2 regions of the Shewanella sp. 10N.286.51.B7 genome follow, and region 2 is predicted to be linked to the other one. Evidence: predicted binding sites of a transcription regulator. Region 2 holds the regulator's gene; the other holds the start of a gene.

Region 1 (9,514 bases), on a different contig from region 2:
TCTTCAGTTACTAATGATAACGAGTGGTACTTATCTGCCAGTGCCCAAGTCTCAGCTTTGTTTAGCCACATTAATGGCGTCACAATTTTAAGTGGCTTATCCATACCTAATGCCAGTGATTGTTGCATGGACTTAATAAATTCATCGCGACAATCTGGGTAACCCGAGAAATCGGTTTCACAAACGCCCGTGATAATAGCGTCGCAACCTAGCTGATACGCATAAATACCAGCAAGAGTTAAGAACAAAATATTTCTACCTGGGACAAACGTACTTGGTAGACCGTTTTCCATCAGTTCATGTGAGACAGGAATTGCATCTCGAGTTAACGCTGAAATAGCGAGCTCGTTCAATAAGCTGACATCCATGACCTTGTGACTGGCGATATTAAGCTGTTTAGCTAATGATTGAGCTATTTCAATCTCTTGACGATGACGTTGACCATAGTCAAAGGTTATTGCATGAACTTCATCATATTCTGTCATTGCCTGTATTAGGCACGTTGTGGAATCTTGACCACCACTAAAAACAACGATTGCTTTTGACATAAAATCTCACTGTAAAACTCATATCGGCTTGTTATTAAACAAACTGAACCTCAGTTGTTTAAGAATGACTCGGTATGAGTTTGAAAAATACATTATCCCGCTATTTTATCTTATTGCAGCAAGCGATAGCAAAAACTTGCAGCTACATTGAAAATCATCTATAAATGCGCCCTCGAAACAAAACATACTCTTTATATAGCAGATAATTATCTGCACTTTTTAAAAGTAAGGCATTTACATGAATTATCCAGTAAACGAAGTGTTTGAAACAATCCAAGGCGAGGGAACGTTTACTGGCGTACCAGCGATTTTTGTTCGCCTACAAGGCTGTCCTGTAGGGTGTTCCTGGTGTGATACCAAGCAAACCTGGGAAGTACTCGCTGAAAACAACGTCTCACAAGAACAAGTTATTCAAGTTGATGGCACTATCGGCCGCTGGTCTGAACATGATGCATCAAGCCTTATTAATGCCTTTAAAGCGAAAGGATTTACCGCAAAGCATATTGTTCTAACGGGCGGAGAACCATGTTTATATGATTTATCAGCATTAACCAATGAATTGATTGACGCAGGTTACGATATACAAATTGAAACCAGTGGCACATTTGATGTGATTTGTCATAAAGACGTTTGGGTTACCGTATCGCCAAAAGTGAACATGAAGGGTGGTTATGCCGTACTTGATCAAGCATTAATGCGTGCAAATGAAATAAAACATCCTATAGCAACTCAAAAACATATCGATGAATTGGATGAATTGTTAAACCCAATAGATACCACAGGTAAAACCATTTGTTTACAACCAATCAGTCAAAAGCCAAGAGCGACTGAACTTGCGATGAAAACCTGTATTGCACGTAACTGGCGATTATCAATCCAAACACATAAGTATTTAGATATTGATTAATAAGTTGTACAAGAGAACTTCACGTTAAGTTACTCAGCATTCTGATTATAAAAAAAACCGCTATTAAGCGGTTTTTTTATGCAAACTAATCAGTCAATAAATAGGCTATTTGAGGGAGCTAGACTATTTGAGTAAGCTAGACTATCTGAGTAAGCGAGACTATTTAAGTGAACCAGACGTATTAAACTTTTCTAACAATGCATCATACTGCGCTGTTGAGCCGATATTGTTATCAATCCATTGTGCATTGTAATAAGTATCAAGATAACGTTCACCTGAATCACATAAAAGCGTCACTAGCGAACCTGTTTGGCCTGCTTGTTTCATTGCGCAGGCAAGTTCCAGCACACCGTATAAATTAGTTCCTGTAGAGGGACCGACTTTTCTTCCAATCAACTTGGCAAGCCAATTCATGGTTGCAAGAGAAGCAGCGTCTGGAATTTTTTTCATGTCATCTACAACACCTGCAATAAATGAAGGCTCAACTCTTGGTCGACCAATACCCTCAATTTTACTGCCATTTTCACACGTGATTGATTGATCGCCTTGATGATAGTAGTCATAAAAGACCGAGTTTTCTGGGTCTACAACACATAACTTGGTCGATAATTGCTGATAGTTCAAATAACGCCCTATGGTAGCGGATGTGCCACCAGTGCCTGGACTCATCACAATCCATTCAGGAATTGGATAGGGCTCTTTTTGCATTTGATTAAATATAGAATCAGCGATGTTGTTATTACCACGCCAATCGGTCGCACGTTCAGCATAAGTAAATTGATCCATATAGTGACCATTTAATTCCTCTGCTAAACGTTGAGATTCTGCATATATCTTACTGCTATGATCAACAAAGTGGCATTGGCCGCCATAAAATTCGATTTGCTCAATTTTGGTTTTTGCGGTCGATGAAGGCATGACGGCAATAAAAGGTAGACCTAATAAACGTGAAAAATATGCTTCTGATACGGCAGTGCTGCCTGATGATGACTCTATGATACTGGTATGTTCGTTTACCCAGCCGTTGGATATGGCATATAAGAACAATGATCGAGCTAATCGGTGTTTGAGACTGCCAGTTGGGTGAGTGCTTTCATCTTTAAGGTAAATATCGATGCCATCAAGTTGCGGAAGGTCTAATTTGATTAAGTGCGTGTCAGCGCTTCTCTGAAAGTCCGCTTCAATTTTGGCGATTGCCTGTTTAACCCATTGTTTAGACATAATGGAACCTTTAAATGAAAAGAGATCAATATCATAGTCTTATTTATATTTTGCTTAAAGGATGTTTTAGCTGATGAAAGGTAAAAATCATTAATTTACAGTTAGGTAATAGAAGGCGTTCTGGTTAATGTGAACAAGATCAAACAAAAAATATCAGTTTAAAAACGGAGCAGACTTAATCAAGAAATAAAGAATAAAATGAGATTTCATTTTAAAGCATAAGAAGTGGTGGAGGGAGAAGGATTCGAACCTTCGAAGGCTGAGCCGTCAGATTTACAGTCTGATCCCTTTGGCCACTCGGGAACCCCTCCACATTTTCTTACTTGTCTTACTTTTTATGCAAAATTGTTGGCCACAACAATTTATTTTTAATAATAACCATACCGATAAATGGTGGAGGGAGAAGGATTCGAACCTTCGAAGGCTGAGCCGTCAGATTTACAGTCTGATCCCTTTGGCCACTCGGGAACCCCTCCACGAAACGGTATATTTATCATTGGTGCAAATGGTGGAGGGAGAAGGATTCGAACCTTCGAAGGCTGAGCCGTCAGATTTACAGTCTGATCCCTTTGGCCACTCGGGAACCCCTCCTCAATTGCGGCGAGAATAATAGTCACGAATTAAATATAAGTAAAGCCAAAATCGAAAATAACTCTCAAGTATTTGTTCAAGTGGTCGATAAAATAACAATCGCAGTAATTAATGATGTTTTTATATGCAAATTGAGTTTCCTTTAGTCAATGAACTACAACTGGGCAATCGTTTAAATGATGCGATTGAACATGATCGTCGTGGTGAATTTGGCCTTCTTTTATCTATGTTGTCTGTTGATGCTCGTGACATGTCACAATTTCAACTTGATAAAGAACTCAATGTCGATGAAAAACTATACAAAACTTTTCAGTTACCTCAAGCTCAACAACTCGTATGTGATTTATCACAACAGCAAGCTATAGATAACGCCACTGATTTTCAACGCGGCGGGGTATCGCAATTTCATTTACAACAAGCTTTAAAACCCGAAGCATTAGTGACTCGCGGGCAATATGAGGATGAAATGCAAATCGTTTTGGCTAATTGCGATGAGCTTACTAAATTAAAACACCAACAATCAGTTCCAGAAATTACAGAAATAAATCAAATTCATTTCTTAGATCAATTAGCCACTCAGCGTAAAATAAGTGAGACTTTAGCAAACCAGCTTTATGCAGTTGCTTGATTTTTAAACTGTAATGATTGTTGTTGTCACATTTGTTGAATATTATGTTCTGCTAATTGTGTGAACTAGCTAGATAATAAATGACAGTTTTTACGTTATGCTGACGCTTTATAGCAGTGAAAGGCGATTAATATGATTAAAACGATTACTAAGCAAGACGTTCAAGTTAGTGATAGCTGTAATGATTGTGGTTCATTTGTTGATATCGGTACTGTGATCGATGAACAAGATACACAGTTGATTTTGCAAGTTGAAGGCGAAACAGCCTTAGCGGATGCTCAGGCGATTATTGAAAAAGCAGAAACACGTTTTGACTCTGTTAACACTCGTTTTGATGAAACCGACAATCACATCACGGTGTTTATTGAGTTTGAATTTACAGCTGAAAAAATGATTTTTCAGTTAGAAAACAGTCTGTAAAAGCGAAAACTCTTGGTTACAATCTAAATTTAAGGGTTACATCTTGCAATTTTATGTCGTAAGTGTAACCTTCGTAACACTAATACTTTTGGGATAGACCTTTTGTTTATTCCTATATACAGGTTTTTTTCTGTATAACACTTATGGGTATGATAATTACCCTGATTTTAAATGGATAAAGACCTCCTAAGAATGAGGTCAACCCGATTGCTATGCTGTCTTTTTGGGAATAATAATGAAGCAAACTGAGCAACACTTATTAGAGTTAATTGTAAACTCTGTGGCTAAAGAAAAGGGGGACTTCACCGGAACCTCTGAATTAGTCTGTAAATTGCTGTTGAAGCATTTTAATGCCACTTGTGTGTCTGTTATTTCTCTACGAAATAAAGCACTTGAGCAAAAAGTTGTTGCCTGCCTTTCCCCTGTAGTCGCTATTAGTGATGCGATTAAGCAATTACGTCATGATAATTTTGCCTCTGAATCATATTTTGAAGAAATCCGCCGTTATAGACACATTGCCAGTAGCATTTCAGCAACTGATAAGCGTTTAAGCTGTTTTTCTGACTATTATAAACAAACTGGAATTGAATCTAATCTTGATGTGGCCATCCGAATAAATGGCCATATCGAAGGTCTACTTTGTATTGAGTTTGATCACCAAGTTGAATTATCCATACCAAACATAGAATTTGCATGTCAATTTGCAGATCAATTAGCACTGACCCTCGCAACGCGTTATGCCTATGACAATAATGAACGACTAACTTTATTTCATAGTGCGACAGAACAAGCTAAGCATGTACTGATGTTAATCAATCTGAAAACTCAGATCATTGAGTACGTCAATCCTGCTCATGAAAAGATGACAGGGCTTGCTCGCGAAATTGTTCAAGATAACGAGTTAATTACTTTAGATTTTTTCCGTGGTAAACGCGAACTTGCCAATGAACTCACTGAAAAAATAATTGCTGGTGAAACGATTCAAGGTGAAGCAGAGCTGGAGAGAGTCGATAACACTAAATACTGGGTACAGTATCAAGCCAACCGCTTTGTAACTGAGCAAGGTAATTATTATGCCTTGGTTTCTTGTATTAATGTTTCTGAGCAGCGTCGACATAAAGACGAATTAGAAAACCTTGCTTGGAATTGTACTTTAACAGGCTTGCATAATCGGCTGCATTTCACCCAGCAACTTGACCGAGCTTCAAATGGTATACTGTTTTTAATCGATTTGATGGGCTTCAAACGTTTTAATGACACCAGTGGTCATGAGCAAGGTGATGCACTGTTAACTGAAGTTGCACGTAGATTAAAACACTTCGCACTAAGTAATAATGCCATTGATGTTGCACGTGTAGGCAGTGATGAGTTTGCCGTTTTGTTACCTGATCTTGAATCAACAGAAATTCTTGAAGAAGTTGTTTTTAAGCTTTATCAAAAGCTAGCTGTTCCTTCTGTTATCGGTCGCGAAAAAGTTGATCCTAAAGCAGCCATCGCGGTTGTGGATGTCGCTGCTGTTGCATCACAATTCTCGCCTTTATCTTGTGCTGATATTGCACTGCAATATGCCAAGAAGAAAGCCATGTTGAATTTTCAGATATTCAATGATGATTTATTAGCCACGTTTAAAAATAATGCTGATATAGAAAGAGATTTAATGTCTGCTATCCGTGGTAGGCAATTTGAACTCTATTATCAGCCGTTAATGGATTTAAAAAACCACAAGTATATTGGTGCTGAGGCGTTAATACGCTGGCATCACCCTAAAAAGGGCATACTTTATCCTGGTGCGTTCATTGAAATAGCAGAACAATCAGGAATGATTAATGCTATCGGTGACTGGGTACTCGAAGCGGCTTGTAAACAGCTTAATTTATGGCAGCGTAAAGATGTCGACATAGTGATGCATGTTAACGTTGCAGCAAGACAGTTCTTCAGTGGCAATTTATTCGAGCAAGTTTGGAATTTAGTCACTCGTTATAGAATAAAACCACAGAGTTTGATTCTAGAAATAACAGAAACTGAATTAATGGGTGATATTCGACATGCCACTCGCTTGTGTCAAGAATTAGCTGACTTGGGTGTAGGCTTAGCCATTGACGACTTTGGTACGGGCTATAGCTCTATGCGTTATCTAAAGCAATTTCCTATTACTAAATTAAAAATAGATCGTTCATTTATATCAGATTTAACCACTAGCCATGAAAGCCGAGAGATAGTTAGCGCAATTATCGCAATGGCCAAAGCCTTGAACATATCATTGACAGCGGAAGGGGTTGAAACTAAAGAGCAGGAAATATTCCTCGAAGATAGTAGTTGCCATCATGCACAAGGGTATTTATACAGTCCCGCTATAAGAGAAAACGAATTTTCAAAGTTCATTTTTGAGCAAAATACAGCGGTTCATTAAGCATTGATGTCACTTTAAAACTTTAACGTTAGACAATTTTTCGCATGCAACAAGCTTTAAACTTTTTTCCACTGTAGCAAACGCACTTATCATTTCGTTTGGGTAACTCAGCCGCTCTTTGTTCTCCTTCTGTGTAATACCACATGCCATTCAACTTCTGAAATTGTGAACACTCGTAAATAGCATCGATGTCATTATTGTTTATATACCATGCTTTAAAAGTGACTGTGCCTTCGACCAAATCATTTTGCGATTCTTCTACGTCTAATCCTAACCATTCAGTGTCATTTGCGCCTTGCGCTAGAAGTTCAACGGTTAAGCCATTTAAGTAGTCAGGGTGGTGGGTGTCGATTAAGTATTGATGATGCTGTAGAACAAAAGCGCAATAACGAGAGCGCATGAGTGTTTCTACATCATTTGCAGTGTTAACTTTTAAGTGAAATGGCTGGCAACACTGGGCGTAAGTGAGTGTTCTGCCGCAAGGGCAAGGAGATTGAATGTTTATTGTCATGTTAATGGCTAATGATCTGCTGGCATTTTATTGATTAGTATTGAAATGACAATGGTACAGATTTTTAAAGCGTAACAGAATATCTTTATCGATTCACCGTCGTTATGGCATTTCTAATTGCGATTTTATTGACTGAACATGAACAAATTAATGGTCGTGTTCGTCAGACTCTTGATGATTTTCATGTAAAGCCGTGGTTTCTTCATGTGATTCTATTAGTGGGTTAAATTGACGCCCGTAGTATAAGTTTGAACTTGGTTTTGCAGAGAAGTAGAAATCAGGTTTAACTTTAGTATTTGAATCAACGATAAACTTCCATTGTTGCTCACCAACTTTACGAGACACGAGAACAAACTTTCCTGAGAATACACTTGTTGGTTCGCCAGTTTCTTTACGGGGATGGAAACGCACTAAGTAATAACCTACATCGGTTGCATTTTCATCGGTCAATTCTCGGTTGATGACTCTAAAATCGACATCGATATGGGCTGATTTTTTGGCAATTTTCTTAAAAAAGACTTTATACAAGGATAAGATATTTTCTTTACCTGTCACAATTTCTTTATCGAAGGTTTCTGAAATGTAAACGGCATCGTCAGCATAAATTTGATCAATAATGTTGAGATCTAATTTTTCAAATCCTGAAGAAAAGACTTTATAGTTAGCATTAATTAAGTCGTTGTCTGTCATTGTTTCAGCAGTTGAAAAGTGACTGAAAAAAGATAAAACGAAAATAAACAAAAGTTTTATATGGCTCATGTAAATATAATGCTCTTAAAATGAGTTTTAAATGAATGCGTATGCAGTTCAAGATATGGATGACACTATAAATTATTATAATCCGCAGCAAAAGCGTGGAATCTTTACAAATTGTGTAGGAGTTGATGATGCAGCAAGAAGGCAGTGATTTATTTTGGGAAGAAATGGCAGGTGTTAAGCCACTTAAGGTCAATGATAGTCATTTTAATCAATCCACTCATTTGCCGACTGACTCACAGTTAGCAAGACGAGCTGCGGCAGCACAAAACGAGTATTTGGATAAACTTACTGTTGAACCTGCTTTGATATTACCGGTTGAACCAGAGGAGATCATTAGCTATAAAATCAATGGTGTTCAAGAAGAAGTGTTTCGTCATTTACGTTTAGGTAAATATAAAACTAAATCTGTAATAGATCTGCATGCTTATCGTTTGGTTCAAGCACGTGAATTGTTAATCGATGCTGTTCTACAAGCCTATGGGCGAGGTGAGAGAAATATATTAGTTATTCACGGCAAAGGGTTTAAAAGCAAACCTTTTGCTGGATTGATGAAGTCGGCTGTTAATCATTGGTTAGTTCAGTTAGAAGAGGTACAAGCTTTTCACAGTGCAACCCGCGAACAAGGTGGAACAGGAGCTTTGTTTGTGATGTTAGTCAAATCTGAACAGCAACGCGTAGTAGCAAGTGAAACCAATCGCAAAGGCAGCGGCTTTAGATAATGCATATGTCGTTAGGAATATGTGATTAATAAAGCCCGTGGGGAAGGGCTTTACGTGTTGTTTATCTTTGCTGCAGTTATATCAGTAAATAGCCAAGTACACCGATAAGAATCACAAATATAATGATTGTGGTTGTGTTGTTTGCTTTATCACTGCTTTCGTTATTTAAACGTTGTGATCGCTCATTTCTGTGTTTTTGATAACTTTTCTTGTTCATGTTGTGCCTAGGTTTCATTGTTTGAAACCGATTTAATGTTTTAGAAGGCTGCGGGATTAGGTTTGATGTCTTGTAGACTCGACCATAACTCCTGGAGATCATTAAATTGTATTAAGTAAAACAAAGGATATTGCGGCTTAGATACACCGATCGGAGTCAGTATTCTTCTCAATAGAAGCATTCAATCAAAGCTAATGATTAAATCTTTTAAGCAAAAAGTTGTAATCAACAACCATTGGTGACAATCACTAATAGCAATCACTAATAACAATCACTAATAACAGTCATTAATTAACAATCACTCATGTTCAAATATTAGTTAGTAGTACTGAGGTTTGAGTGCTTTTGAAATTGATTCCATTAATAACTTTGTCATTTTCATCTAAAAAAATAACTATGTTTTATCCATAAATGTGAACTAGTGAGACATTTCATAAAAGATATTGTATAAAGCAAAGCTGATGGTTATAAAATGTTTAAAGTCGAAACTAATAAGTTAATTAACAGTAGCTTACATGTTGTTTGTTGTTGCTGAATTATTCACAAAAGGCATCATTGAACCGGCTTTGCACTTACATGACGA
Region 2 (9,514 bases):
AAATGCAGATGTTATTGTGGTTAACCCTGAACATTATGCTGTAGCGGTTAAATACGATGTTAGTCAGTCAGCTGCGCCTTTTTTAATTGCGAAAGGCATCGATGATGTCGCATTTAAAATTCGTGAAATTGCCAGAGAGCACGAAGTGCCGATTGTGTCGGCGCCACCTTTAGCACGTGCTATATACCATACGACGAAAATTGACCAACAAGTGCCTGAAGGGTTATTCACTGCAGTCGCACAAATTTTGGCATATGTATTCCAGCTCAAGCAGTATCAAAAAGGTAGGGGCAAGCGACCTAAGCCCGTGCCAATCAATCAACCTATCCCTGATGATTTAAAACACTAAATCGTTTACAAAACCTTCAATTAACCCCGCGGCCCTTTTGAAACTATTCTTTTGGCTTAGTAATTGCATTTTACTGGTGTCAGCGTCAAGAATATTACTATAAAGGTTTCCTACTGATGGATGTAAAAGCAGCATTAGGTCAAGTTAAACAAGTTAGATTAAGTACTTTTAAAGGTATAGGTACGCCATTATTAGTACTTGCAGCACTCGGTATGGTGGTTTTGCCCATGCCTGCCTTTTTGTTGGACATCTTGTTTTCATTCAACATTGCTTTAGCACTCGTTGTACTGCTTGTCGCTATTTATTCTGATAGACCATTAGATTTTGCCGCATTCCCCAGCGTTCTGTTAGTCGCAACGCTACTTAGATTGGCACTAAATGTTGCCTCAACCCGAATCGTGTTATTGGAAGGTCATAACGGTGGTGATGCCGCAGGTAAAGTCATTGAAGCCTTCGGCTCTGTGGTTATTGGTGGTAACTACGCTGTAGGTTTAGTGGTTTTCCTGATTCTTATTATCATCAACTTTGCCGTTGTTACCAAAGGTGCTGGGCGTATTTCTGAAGTGAGCGCCCGTTTTACATTGGATGCCATGCCAGGTAAACAAATGGCAATTGATGCCGATTTAAATGCTGGCACATTAACGCAAGATCAAGCTCGCGTACGCCGCGCTGAAGTGACTAAAGAAGCTGACTTTTACGGTGCGATGGATGGTGCATCAAAATTTGTTAAAGGTGATGCCATTGCGGGTATCATGATTTTGGTGATTAACATTCTCGGTGGTTTTGTGATCGGTATGGTTCAACATGGATTGGATTTTTCCAGTGCTGTTGAAATCTACACTTTATTGACCATTGGTGACGGCTTAGTCGCTCAAATCCCTGGGCTACTGTTATCAATCGCTGCAGCATTGATGGTGACCCGTCAAAATGAATCGGGTGATATGGGCGGCATGATGATAAGCCAGATGTTTGTCAGCCATAAGTCAATGGCGATTGCATCAGGCGTATTGTTTGTCATGGGTATCGTGCCTGGAATGCCTCATTTTGCATTCTTAACGTTCGCTTTTATTACAGCCTTTGCTGCATATATGATTTATAAGCGAAATAATGACAACAAAACCGCAGCGCTTGAGCAAGCGGTTAAAAGCCCAGCAGAAATTAAGGATGCAGAGCCTAAAGAACTCAGCTGGGAAGACGTTCAACATGTCGATACTATCGGGCTTGAAGTAGGTTACCGCCTTATTCCGTTAGTGGATAAAGGTCAAGGTGGTGAGCTTTTAGGTCGTATTAAAGGTGTACGTAAGAAATTATCACAAGAATTAGGTTTCTTAGTACCAGCGGTGCATATTCGCGACAACCTTGATTTATCACCTAACTGTTATCGTATTTCGTTAATGGGAGTCGTGGTTGGAGAGGCTGAAGTTCGCCATGACTGTGAACTCGCGATCAATCCTGGGCAAGTGTATGGCAAGCTTGATGGCATTGAAACAACAGATCCTGCATTTGGATTAGAAGCTGTGTGGATAGCGCCAGAGCAGCGCGAACATGCTCAAACCTTAGGTTATACCGTGGTAGACACGGCAACAGTTGTCGCGACCCATATCAGCCAACTATTGACTAACAATGCGGCTAAATTACTGGGTTATGAAGAAGTACAGCAGTTAATGGATATGTTAGGTAAAAACTCGCCTAAGTTAGTTGATGGCTTTATTCCAGATATTATGCCATTGGGTTCTGTGGTTAAAGTGATGCAAAACCTTCTAAATGAAGGTGTTTCTATCCGTGATTTACGCACAATTGTGCAAACCCTGTTAGAATACGGTACAAAGAGTAATGATACAGAAGTATTAACCGCTGCAGTGCGTATTGCATTGAAGAGAATGATTGTTCAAGAAATATCTGGGCCTGAATTAGAGATACCTGTCATTACATTGGCACCAGAGTTGGAACAGATGTTGCACAAGTCTATGCAGGCGACAGGCGGTGAAGGGCCAAATATCGAACCAGGCCTTGCAGAACGCATGCAGAAGTCATTATTAGACGCTTCTCAGAAGCAAGAAATGGTTGGACAACCAGCCATTTTATTGACATCAGGTATGCTAAGGTCAACGCTGTCACGATTTGTTAAATATACTATCCCGAATTTACGGGTTATTTCTTACCAAGAAATACCTGATGAAAAGCAAATACGCATAGTATCTGCGGTAGGGCAATAGCGATGACTTTCTGTTTGAAAGAGGTGCGTAGTGAAAATTAAACGATTTTTTGCCAAAGACATGCGTTCAGCATTAGCTCAAGTGAAAGAAACCTTGGGATCTGATGCCGTTATTATGTCGAATAAAAAAGTAACGGGTGGAATAGAAATCGTTGCGGCAGTTGACTACGATGAACCTAAAGCGGACGTCGCTGTAAATTCACCTGTACCTGGTTTTATGAATGTCAGTGATGATCAAGTCTCACTAGGGCAAAATAAGCCAACAGTGAAAGCGCAAACTAAGGTAAGCCCACCTCCTGCAGCTGATTCACTGCAAGCGTTACTCGAAAAGCAGCATAATCGTTTGCAACAGCAAATGTCGCAGCGAGTCGAAGAGCCTGAGTTACCAGATTGGGCCAAACAATTACAAGATACAAAAACAGCGAAAGTTGAGCCTAAAATTGAACAACAGCAATTTGCTCAACCAAGAACATCGAATAAAAGTCAGTCTGCTGAAATTGAAGCAATGCGAGAAGAAATGGCCTCTTTGCGTGGGTTGTTAACTCATCAAGTCTCTTCGTTAATGAAAGACCAGAAAAAGCGCACTGACCCAGTTGGGGCAATGCTAGAAAGTAAATTAATTAATGCAGAGTTTTCTCCTGCTGTAGCGGCGAAATTGGCAGGCTTAAGTCAGCAATATACGCCTGCAGATTTAGTGAGAGCGTTACCTCAGAGTTTAGCGAACTTATTAGATAACCAAGGTGATGATATTGTTCGTACTGGTGGCGTGGTGGCATTTGTTGGTCCAACAGGTGTTGGTAAGACGACTTCGCTGGCTAAATTAGCGGCAAGATTTGCAGCACATCATGGTCCAGAACAGGTTGCACTCATAACTACAGATCATTATCGTATTGGAGCCTATGAGCAATTGGCAACTTATGGCAAAATAATGGGATGTCCAGTAAAACAAGCTCACGATCTTGCTGAATTAGAACAAATTCTCTACCAGTTTAAGAATCGTAAGTTAGTATTAATAGATACAGCTGGGATGGGGCAGCGTGATATGCGCCTTTATCAGCAGTTAGATGATTTAATGGCAAATACAAGAATACCGATTAGAAGTTATCTAGTCATGTCTGCAACCTCTCAAAGAAGAGTGTTACAAGATGCTGTTGAGCATTTTAAAAGAATCCCATTATCAGGGGTGATTTTGACCAAATTAGATGAATCGGTTTCGATTGCTGGCGCATTAAGTGTATTGATTCAAAATGGGTTACCATTAAGCTATATAACAGATGGTCAACGTGTTCCAGAAGATATGCAAGTTGCTGATACGCTTATGCTCGCAAAACAAGCGTTAGCAGCATTAAACGACACCAAACCTCAAACGTCACATGACACTGCGTGGTCAAATGACATGGCCTATGCATTCGAGTAACAATATGACCAGAGATCAAGCAAGTGGTTTACGTATGATGAATCAACCAAATAACGATAAAGTAAAAGTAATTGCAGTCAGTGGCGGCAAAGGCGGCGTGGGTAAAACCAGTGTGTCTATTAATACCGCTGTTGCGCTCGCTGAAAAAGGTAAACGAGTGTTAGTACTCGATGCCGATTTAGGCTTAGCAAATGTTGATGTGATGCTAGGTATTCGAGCAGAACGCAATTTATCCCATGTACTTTCTGGCGAAGCAGAGTTGGACGATATTATTGTCCGTGGCCCTAAAGGTATTGGCATTGTGCCTGCCACTTCAGGGACTCAAGCCATGGTCGAGCTTACACAAGCTCAGCATGTCGGCTTAATTCGCGCCTTCAGTGAAATGAAAACTCAATTCGATATCTTAATTGTCGATACCGCTGCCGGTATATCGGATATGGTGCTGAGTTTCTCCCGTGCCTCACAAGATGTGTTGATTGTTGTTTGTGATGAACCGACATCAATAACCGATGCCTACGCCTTAATTAAAATCCTAAGTCGTGAACATGGCGTGTTTCGTTTTAAAATTGTGGCTAATATGGTCAGAAGTTTGCGCGAAGGCATGGAATTATTTGCCAAACTCAGTAAAGTGACTGATAGATTCTTGGATGTCGCTTTAGAATTAGTTGCTACGGTTCCATTTGACGAAAATTTAAGAAAATCAGTTCGTAAACAAAAATTGGTTGTCGAAGCTTTTCCTAAGTCACCTGCAGCGATTGCTTATCATGGTTTAGCGAATAAAATTATGAGCTGGCCTGTTCCTCAACAGCCAGGCGGCCATCTTGAGTTCTTTGTCGAACGATTAGTTCAACGTAAAGATCAACAAGAGGATTCAACGAGTGAATAAAGCCGCTGCGTATACTCAGTTTGATAATAAAACTTCAATTGTTGAACAGTATGCTCCGTTGGTAAAAAGAATTGCTCATCATATGTTGGCAAGGCTGCCAGCATCAGTGCAATTGGATGACTTATTACAAGCAGGGATGATGGGGTTATTGGAAGCATCATCGAAGTTTGATGGCAGTAAAGGGGCTAAATTTGAAACCTTTGCTGGCATCCGAATTCGTGGTTCAATGATTGATGAAATCCGCCGAGGTGATTGGGTTCCTCGTTCTGTACATCGTAACCAACGTCGTGTTGCCCAGGTTATTGATGAATTAGGACAAGAGCTCGGCCGTGATGCAAAAGATATTGAAATTGCTGAAAAATTAGAGATGACTCTTGAAGAGTATCATCATATTCTAAATGATGTTTCAGTGGGGAAGATCATCGGGATTGAAGATCTTGGTGTATCTGAAGATGTGATTGTAACAGCAGAGTCTACTCCTGATGAGAGCTTTGAGTCACTTGCTGAAATGCAATTTAAATCAGCACTATCTGAAGCAATTACAACATTACCCGAAAGAGATGCGTTAGTTTTGTCGCTATATTATGACGAAGCATTAAATTTAAAAGAAATCGGTGCCATTCTTGAGGTCAGCGAGTCGCGTGTTAGCCAGATATTAAGTCAGGCAATGCTGCGTCTTAAAGGCAAACTCAAGCATTGGACACAGGTATAATTATTAATATAGAGCACAGTGTATGAGCTCACCGGAGGAAACCTTGGACAAGAATATGAAGATTCTTATTGTTGATGACTTTTCAACAATGAGACGTATCATCAAGAACTTGTTGCGAGACTTGGGATTCAACAATACCCAAGAAGCAGATGATGGCTCAACCGCCTTACCAATGTTACAAAAAAGCGAATTTGATTTTGTTGTAACTGACTGGAATATGCCAGGCATGCAAGGTATTGACTTGCTTAAGGCGATTCGTGCTGATGATTCACTCAAGCATTTACCCGTGTTAATGGTAACTGCAGAAGCAAAACGCGAACAGATTATTGCTGCAGCGCAAGCGGGTGTGAATGGTTACGTAGTAAAACCGTTTACTGCTGCAACGTTAAAAGAAAAACTCGATAAAATATTTGAACGTTTAGCATAAGCTAAGGATAAGTTATGCAGGCAGCAATATCAGGGCTGATCGACCTTGAACAAGCAAAGCAACTCGTAAAACTGCTTGAAGATGGCCAACAAGAACAAGCTGATGAAGTCATTCGTGACTTATCAGCGCCTCTTCAGCGGGATTTATTTGATGAAGTCGGAAAGTTGACACGTCAACTTCATAGTTCATTAAATGAGTTCCAAATTGATACCCGTTTAGCCGAACTTGCCAATACTGAAATACCTGACGCAAAAGAAAGATTAAACTTTGTTATCGATATGACAGAGCAAGCTGCAAATAAAACTATGGATGCAGTTGAAGAATGTTTACCTTTGGCCGATACAATAATTAATAACATTCAATCGGTCACACCCATGTGGGACAAATTGATGCGTAGAGACATCGCGTTAAGCGAATTTAAATCTCTGTGTCATGAGGTTCAACATATCATGTCTCATAGCGAGCATGACTCAGGTAGATTAAAGGAATTGCTCAATCAAATTTTGATGGCGCAAGATTTCCAAGATCTAACTGGCCAAATGATCCGTCGTGTTATTGATTTAGTCAGAGAAGTTGAGAGCAATTTAGTCTCCATGCTCACTATTTTTGGCGAAAGCGCAGCAGACTCAACACGGGTCGTTGATGACAATAAAATTGAAGCAGAAGGTCCCATCTTGAATGCTGAAACCCGTGAAGACGTGGTAACAGGCCAAGATGAAGTTGATGATCTGCTATCAAGTCTGGGTTTCTAATTAGGAGTCAAATTTAATGTCTTTTGATGTTGATGAAGAGATACTCCAGGACTTTTTGATTGAAGCTGGTGAAATTTTAGAGCTTCTACAAGAGCAACTCGTCGCTCTTGAAAATAATCCTGATGATGCTGATTTACTTAATGCTATTTTTAGAGGTTTCCACACAGTAAAGGGTGGTGCAGGTTTTTTAAGCTTGGGCCCTATGGTCGACGTTTGTCATGAAGCAGAGAATACCTTTGATTTACTGAGAACCGGTAAGCGTCAAGTAAACGCAGAGTTAATGGATATCATTCTCCAAGCTGTTGATGCTATCAATAGTATGTTTGAGCAAACTCAGCAAGGCCAGCCGCAAGATGATGCTGATCCCGCTTTACTTGAAAAGCTTAAGCTTTTGAGTTCTGGTGCGCCTCTTCCTTCTGAAATCTCTGAGACAGTTGTTGAGACTGAACCTGAAGTTGTGGAAGAGTTCATTGAAGCCATTATCGAACAACCTGTTGCAGCGGCTGAAGCTGAAGTTGTCTCCGATGCAGGAACTTCAGGTAGCATTGATGATATTGATGAAAGTGAGTTTGAAGCTTTACTTGATGCATTACATGGACAAGGGAAAAGCCCAACATCAGTCAATGACGAACCTGTTGCAGGTGTGACAGTAAATGCCACAAGTCCTACCAATGACAGTGCTGCTAGCGATGAAATTAGCGATGATGAATTTGAAGCGCTTCTTGATGAGCTACATGGTTCAGGTGGATTTCAGTCAACGACAGCAAAGAATGAGCCTGCAGCAGTAGCTGAAGAGCCAAAAGTCGATGCTGATGACATTACTGATGATGAATTTGAAAAACTACTTGATGAGTTACACGGTAAAGGTTCTGCACCAGCAGCGGTCACGCCGCCTGTCGAGGCAAGTAAACCTAAAGCCAGCCCACCAAGTGAACCTGCTAAAGCTGAGCCCAAAGCACCAGCTCCTGTAGCTAAAGCTCCAGTTAATAAAGCGCCAGCAAGTAAAGCGCCAGTTGCAAAAGCGCCAGAACCTGCATCTAAAGCTGTGCCCGCTGCGAAAAAAGCAGAACCTGCGAAAACACAAAATGCAATGCCACAAGGTGAGACTACGGTTCGTGTTGATACATCTCGCTTAGACCAAATTATGAATATGGTTGGTGAGCTAGTATTGGTGCGTAACCGTTTGGTGAGTTTAGGTATTTCTCGTGATGACGAAGAGATGTCTAAGGCGTTGGCAAATTTAGATTTAGTGACAGCAGACCTTCAAGGCGCTGTAATGAAAACACGAATGCAACCAATCAAGAAAGTGTTTGGTCGCTTCCCTCGCGTTGTCAGAGATTTGGCACGTACGCTCAATAAAGAAATTGATTTGATCATGGTTGGTGAAGACACCGACCTTGATAAAAACCTTGTCGAAGCACTCGCTGATCCATTGGTTCACTTAGTTAGAAACTCAGTAGACCACGGTATTGAAATGCCGATTACCCGTGAAGCGAATGGCAAGCCAAGAACTGGTACCATTACCTTATCAGCCAGCCAAGAAGGCGATCATATTCTACTAAAAATTGAAGATGATGGCGCAGGTATGGATGCCAACAAATTAAAAGAAATTGCTATCAGTCGTGGCGTGTTAGACGAAGATTCAGCTGCACGCATGACGGATAACGAAGCTTATAATCTAATTTTTGCTCCTGGTTTCTCTACTAAAGTAGAAATTTCAGATATTTCAGGTCGTGGTGTTGGGATGGATGTGGTTAAAACCCGTATCACCCAGCTTAATGGTACTGTTCATATTGATTCCGTTCAGGGCAAGGGAACAATCTTAGAGATTAAAGTTCCACTCACATTAGCAATTATGCCGACTCTAATGGTAGATGTTGCTAAGCAGGTATTTGCTTTACCTCTTTCAAGCGTTAACGAAATTTTCCACCTCGATCTAACTAAAACAAATGTAGTAGATGGACAATTAACCGTTATCGTTCGTGATAAAGCCGTACCGCTATTTTATCTTGAGCAGTGGTTACATCGAAATAAAACTAACTTTATTCATGGTGATAAAAAGCAAGGGCATGTAGTAATTGTGCAACTTGGGACCATGCAAATTGGCTTTGTGGTTGATGCACTGATAGGACAAGAAGAGGTGGTAATTAAACCTCTGGGAAGCATGTTGCAAGGTACGCCAGGTATGGCTGGAGCAACAATTACTTCTGATGGCGGTATTGCACTGATTTTAGATGTGCCAGGCTTATTAAAATATTACGCTAAAAGTAAGAAGTAAAAGTTCCATTATTTAAGGAATTAAATGGCTACTAAAGTTTTAGTTGTTGATGATTCGAGTTTTTTTAGACGACGAGTCAGTGAGATTGTTAATCAAGATCCTGACTTAGAAGTTGTGGGTGTTGCCTTCAATGGTCAAGAAGCTGTTGATATGGCTGCTCAATTGAAACCTCAAGTTATTACTATGGATATTGAAATGCCTGTTATGGACGGTATTACTGCCGTTCGTAAAATCATGGCTGCCAATCCGACTCCAATACTGATGTTTTCTTCATTAACCCATGACGGTGCACAAGCAACGCTTGATGCATTGGATGCGGGCGCATTAGACTTTTTACCGAAACGTTTTGAAGATATCGCATCAAATAAAGATGATGCGATTAAGCTTTTACAGCAAAGGGTTAAAGCACTAGGTCGTCGTCGTCTATTTAAACCAGTGGCGAGAACTACCCCATCTTCGCTAGGAACTTCAACGACAA

What was found. The regulator FliA, encoded in region 2, starts transcription of late flagellar genes. The targets are predictions, from matches to a motif close to CTAAAGNTNNNNNNNNNNNNGCCGATA.
Region 1: BCU84_RS06250 (VC2046/SO_2500 family protein) is a predicted target of FliA. The motif match lies at 3,331-3,357, and genes of this name have one in related genera.

What each region holds. Positions count from the first base shown of each region.
Region 1 covers NZ_MCUF01000024.1:57,079-66,592, forward strand. Annotated here, with positions in the region: gene queC (7-cyano-7-deazaguanine synthase QueC) at 1-548, opposite strand, end outside; gene queE (7-carboxy-7-deazaguanine synthase QueE) at 787-1,455, shown strand; gene BCU84_RS06230 (PLP-dependent cysteine synthase family protein) at 1,615-2,676, opposite strand; tRNA gene BCU84_RS06235 (tRNA-Tyr) at 2,903-2,987, opposite strand; tRNA gene BCU84_RS06240 (tRNA-Tyr) at 3,068-3,152, opposite strand; tRNA gene BCU84_RS06245 (tRNA-Tyr) at 3,183-3,267, opposite strand; gene BCU84_RS06250 (VC2046/SO_2500 family protein) at 3,392-3,895, shown strand; gene BCU84_RS06255 (DUF406 family protein) at 4,028-4,315, shown strand; gene BCU84_RS06260 (EAL domain-containing protein) at 4,548-6,725, shown strand; gene BCU84_RS06265 (YchJ family protein) at 6,754-7,236, opposite strand; gene BCU84_RS06270 (DUF4440 domain-containing protein) at 7,384-7,995, opposite strand; gene smrA (DNA endonuclease SmrA) at 8,124-8,714, shown strand; gene BCU84_RS20690 (hypothetical protein) at 9,504-9,514, opposite strand, start outside.
Region 2 covers NZ_MCUF01000058.1:61,896-71,409, forward strand. Annotated here, with positions in the region: gene flhB (flagellar biosynthesis protein FlhB) at 1-349, shown strand, start outside; gene flhA (flagellar biosynthesis protein FlhA) at 466-2,565, shown strand; gene flhF (flagellar biosynthesis protein FlhF) at 2,596-3,981, shown strand; gene BCU84_RS15740 (MinD/ParA family protein) at 3,986-4,867, shown strand; gene BCU84_RS15745 (RNA polymerase sigma factor FliA) at 4,860-5,579, shown strand; gene cheY (chemotaxis response regulator CheY) at 5,623-6,006, shown strand; gene BCU84_RS15755 (protein phosphatase CheZ) at 6,021-6,758, shown strand; gene BCU84_RS15760 (chemotaxis protein CheA) at 6,775-9,036, shown strand; gene BCU84_RS15765 (chemotaxis response regulator protein-glutamate methylesterase) at 9,061-9,514, shown strand, end outside.